2 regions of the Robertmurraya beringensis genome follow, and region 1 is predicted to be linked to the other one. Evidence: riboswitches for the same ligand, from Rfam matches in the RefSeq annotation. Region 1 holds a riboswitch; the other holds the start of a gene.

Evidence for each region. A riboswitch is a leader RNA that binds a small molecule or an ion and turns the genes downstream of it on or off. The one in region 1 is predicted to bind thiamine pyrophosphate.
Region 2: it holds a riboswitch for thiamine pyrophosphate, as region 1 does, so the genes downstream of both, ACFFHF_RS23530 (thiazole synthase) here and ACFFHF_RS19005 (ABC transporter substrate-binding protein) in region 1, are expected to answer to the same signal.

What each region holds. Positions count from the first base shown of each region.
Region 1 is NZ_JBHLUU010000119.1:47,201-49,404, reverse strand. It holds gene ACFFHF_RS19005 (ABC transporter substrate-binding protein) at 1-923, opposite strand, end outside; TPP riboswitch at 1,026-1,136, opposite strand; gene ACFFHF_RS19000 (peptide chain release factor 3) at 1,327-2,204, shown strand, end outside.
Region 2 is NZ_JBHLUU010000127.1:129,106-131,309, forward strand. It holds gene thiH (2-iminoacetate synthase ThiH) at 1-413, opposite strand, end outside; gene ACFFHF_RS23530 (thiazole synthase) at 423-1,193, opposite strand; TPP riboswitch at 1,295-1,391, opposite strand; gene thiD (bifunctional hydroxymethylpyrimidine kinase/phosphomethylpyrimidine kinase) at 1,397-2,204, opposite strand, start outside.

The DNA.
Region 1 (2,204 bases):
ATCCAAGAAGCATAGTTTTCCCATACTTCTAAACTTTGCTCACCCCATTGGTCTGCATCGTCTTGATATTTGGTAGCAAGCCATTCCTGACTTTTCTTTACAAGCTCTGCGTCAAGTTCTGGAGCAGCTTTGATTAAGACGTCAGCGGCATCGGAAGGATTGTCGATAGCAAATTCATAGCCTTTTGAAGCGGCATTAACAAAAGCTCTTACTGTTTCAGGATCGTTGTTAATCATGTTTTCGCTAGTGGTTAAAACAGGTGTATAGTAGTCTAACTTTTCGGAGTAATCGGTTAAGTAGACCATATTAATGTCTTCTCCTCGTAATTCCGCTTCTACGCCTGTCCAACCGTAGTATATCCAAGCAAAGTCAATATCACGTTTAACAGCGGTAAAGAAGTCCGCATCGCCTATGTTTACAATATTCACCTTTTCTACATCTGCTTGTTCTTGCTTCATAAGTGAGTCGATGACGGATTCTTCAACAGGTGAACCCCAACCACCGTATGTTTTTCCCTCAAAATCTTTAGGGGATTGAATATTTTTAGATGCCGGTGATGCGAAACCAGAAGTGTTGTGTTGAATAACCGCAGCTATAGAAACAAGCGGTACTCCTTGTACTCTTGCCTGTGTAATTCCTTCTTGATAACCTACACCAAAATCAGCTTTCTCAGAAGCAACAAGTTGGTCAGCACCAGCTTCTCCAGGCATCTGAATGGTCACATCAAGACCTTCCTCTTCAAAAAAGCCCTTTTCTTTTGCAACATATAGTCCTGTGTGATTCGTATTTGGAGTCCAATCAAGAACGACAGTCACTTTTTTTAAGTCAGCGCTTGACTCCTCTTGTTCTGTTTGCTGTTCATTTGTTTCTGAACAACCTGCGAGTAATACAGAAGCTGTTATTGCAGCTATCCATTTTTTCATTACTTTCTCCTCCAATGGTATAAGTAGGAACATGACCTGGCCCCATAGACGACAAAAAGCGCCGCAGTTTTTGAACCGGGCGCATATGTTTAAACAATATGATTGTCTAAAGAATATGTTCCCTACGCTGGTTTCATCCAGATCAGGTTCAAAGGGTCAGCATCAATGGGATGCACTCTCAACCGGTCTTCATCGGTTCCCCTACAATTCTTACCTATTTAGTTTCATTTCTATCTCATTATAGCAGAAATTATTTTCTTGAAAAGGAAGAACTTTCTTGGAAAATGAACATAATGATATGTTTGTTGTTGCTTTTGTAAAGAACACATTGCAAACTTTAAACAGTCACGATAAGATTGAAGTTATGGATGAATTTGTGTAAGGAAAGAAAGGAATTTCTATAATGGCAAAAAATTTTAAAGATGATGTACAATCGCGTCGCACATTTGCGATCATTTCCCACCCAGATGCTGGGAAAACGACATTAACTGAGAAGTTATTGTTATTTGGTGGAGCCATTCGTGATGCGGGAACAGTTAAAGGAAAGAAAACGGGTAAGTTTGCTACGAGCGATTGGATGGAAATTGAAAAACAACGTGGTATTTCCGTTACGTCGAGTGTGATGCAATTTGATTATAATGACTGTCGAGTAAATATTCTTGATACACCAGGTCACCAAGACTTCAGTGAAGATACGTATCGTACTCTTACAGCTGTTGATAGTGCGGTCATGATAATCGATTCAGCAAAAGGGATTGAGGAGCAGACCTTAAAGCTATTTAAAGTATGTCGAATGAGAGGCATTCCGATTTTCACCTTTATTAATAAGCTTGATCGTCAGGGGAAATCTCCATTAGAACTTTTAGCTGAACTAGAAGAGGTTATGGGAATAGAATCATATCCGATGAACTGGCCGATTGGAATGGGGAAAGAATTTCTCGGTATATATGACCGTTTTTACAAGCGAATTGAACAATTCCGAGTAGATGAGGAAGAACGTTTTGTTGGGTTAAATGAAGATGGAGAAATAGAAGGAGATCATAAATTAAAGCAATACTCCTTATATGACCAGACGTTGGAAGAAATCATGCTATTAAATGAAGCGGGGAATGAGTTTTCTCGTGAAAGAATAGCAAATGGGGAACTAACACCTGTATTCTTTGGTAGCGCCCTAGCGAACTTTGGTGTTCAAACTTTTCTAGAAACCTATCTTCAATTTGCACCTGCACCTCAAGCACGGGAATCTACAGAAGGAAAAATCGATCCATTATCAGAGGATTT
Region 2 (2,204 bases), on a different contig from region 1:
TCTACCGAGGAATGGAGGCGAGATTCTCCCGTTAGCAAGATAATATGTCGTAATCCCATTTTGACAAGTGCCTTTGATTCTTCTTCAATTTCAGCCAGGGTCAATTTTCTACGTGGAAAATCATTATCAATACTAAAGCTGCAGTACGTACATTTGTTCACACAATAATCGGTTAAATACAGTGGTGCGTATAATTGAATCGTACGGCCAAAATGCTGTACGGTACGTTGATGTGCCTTTTGTGCCATTTCTTCTAGACAATTTTCAGCAGCTGGAGATAAAAGAATCAAGAAATCTTCTGTATGAAGTCTCTCTTTTTGCAAAACCCTTCTTACGTCTTGAGTAGTGATGGTAGAAAAAAAGTCGTCAAATGGATAATATTTTACTTTTACATACTCATCATAAAATGACATTCCACTCACCTACCCTAAAAATCCTGTTAATGGAGATGACGCTTGTGCTGTCGTTGTTGTCTGTCCTACTCCACTCGAGTAAGCTTTCCTTCCAGCCTTGACTGCTAAGTCGAATGCAATGGCCATTTCAACGGGATCCTTAGCTGTAGCAATGGCTGTGTTTACCAGTACAGCGGCTGCTCCCATTTCCATCGCTTCCGCTGCTTCAGATGGCTTTCCGATTCCTGCATCAACAATGATTGGAAGCTCCATCTCTTCTATCAAAATTTGGATCAATTCCTTCGTGCGAATACCTCGATTTGAACCGATAGGAGAACCAAGTGGCATAATTGCTGCTGCTCCAGCATTTTGCATCGCTTTTGCTGCCATTAAGTCTGGGCTCATATAAGGTAGAACGATAAACCCTTCATTCGCTAAGATATCAGTTGCCTTAGCTGTTTCGTAATTGTCAGGAAGCAAGTACTTTTGGTCGGAAATGACCTCAATTTTAATCCAGTTCCCCATGCCGGCTGCTCTTGCAAGTCGGGCAATTCGAACCGCTTCGTCCGCCGTTCTTGCTCCCGACGTATTCGGAAGTAGAATCATGTCTTTAGGAATGTATTCTAAGATGTTTTCTTCTCCAGTAGCATTCAGGTCTACTCGTCTTAAAGCGACTGTGACGACTTGTGAACCGGATTGGGTTAGTGCTTCTTTCATTAGCTTGTGATTATAAAATTTTCCAGTTCCTGTTAGTAGTCGGTTATGTAGCTGCGTGTTCCCAATCGTTAATAAGTCGGTCATTGTGGTTCCTCCTATTGGTTCATTTTGGAAATATAAAAAAGACTTACCAATTTTGGCAAGCCTTCACATTCTTACATAAAGCTTTTCCTCATAATAGAGCTCATGTAAAATGATTGCTTCCCTACGTTGGTTCTAACCAAATCAGGTTCAAGGGTTGGAAAGATTCCTCTCAGCTTTTAGGCACCCCTAGCTAATTTTTTATTTTATTTGATTGCGATTTTAACTTTGTTTCGTTTGTATGCCCAATGATTGGTTGGGCCGTGGCCGGATCCGATGTGTAAATCTTCTTCGATGGCTGCCTGAATAAAGTCTTTTGCCACTTTCACCGCTTGAACAACGGAGCTCCCTTTTGCGAGTTGTGCGGTTATGGCAGCGGAAAAGGTACAGCCTGTGCCATGAGTATTTTTTGTGGGAATCCGATTCGAACTAAAGGTGTGAAATTGTTGACCGTCATATAAAAGATCAATCATTTCTTCCCTACCCTGATCATGTCCGCCTTTGATCATGACAGTTTTTGCACCCATGATATGGAGCAATTTAGCAACTTGTTTTCGGTCATCCATTGTCACAATTTTTATTCCTGTAAGCACCTCTGCTTCTGGAATATTTGGTGTCACGATGGTCGCAAGTGGAAGTAATTTTTCTTTTAAAGCTTTAACCGCTTCGTTTTGTAAAAGTGATGCTCCCCCTTTTGCAATCATTACGGGATCTACGACGACATGTTTCATTTCATAAAATTCTATAAATCTCGAAACCGCATCAATGGTATCACTGTTAAATAACATTCCGGTTTTGATCGCATCTGGACGCAAATCTTCAGCAATCGATTGAAGTTGTTCTTGAATCCCTTCCAAAGGAACCTTATAGACACCTTGTACGCCTGTTGTGTTTTGTGCAGTTACGGCTGTTATCACAGACATTCCGTATACATCAAGTTCTTGAAATGTCTTCAAATCAGCCTGTATACCAGCCCCTCCACCACTATCTGACCCTGCGATGGTTAATGCCTTT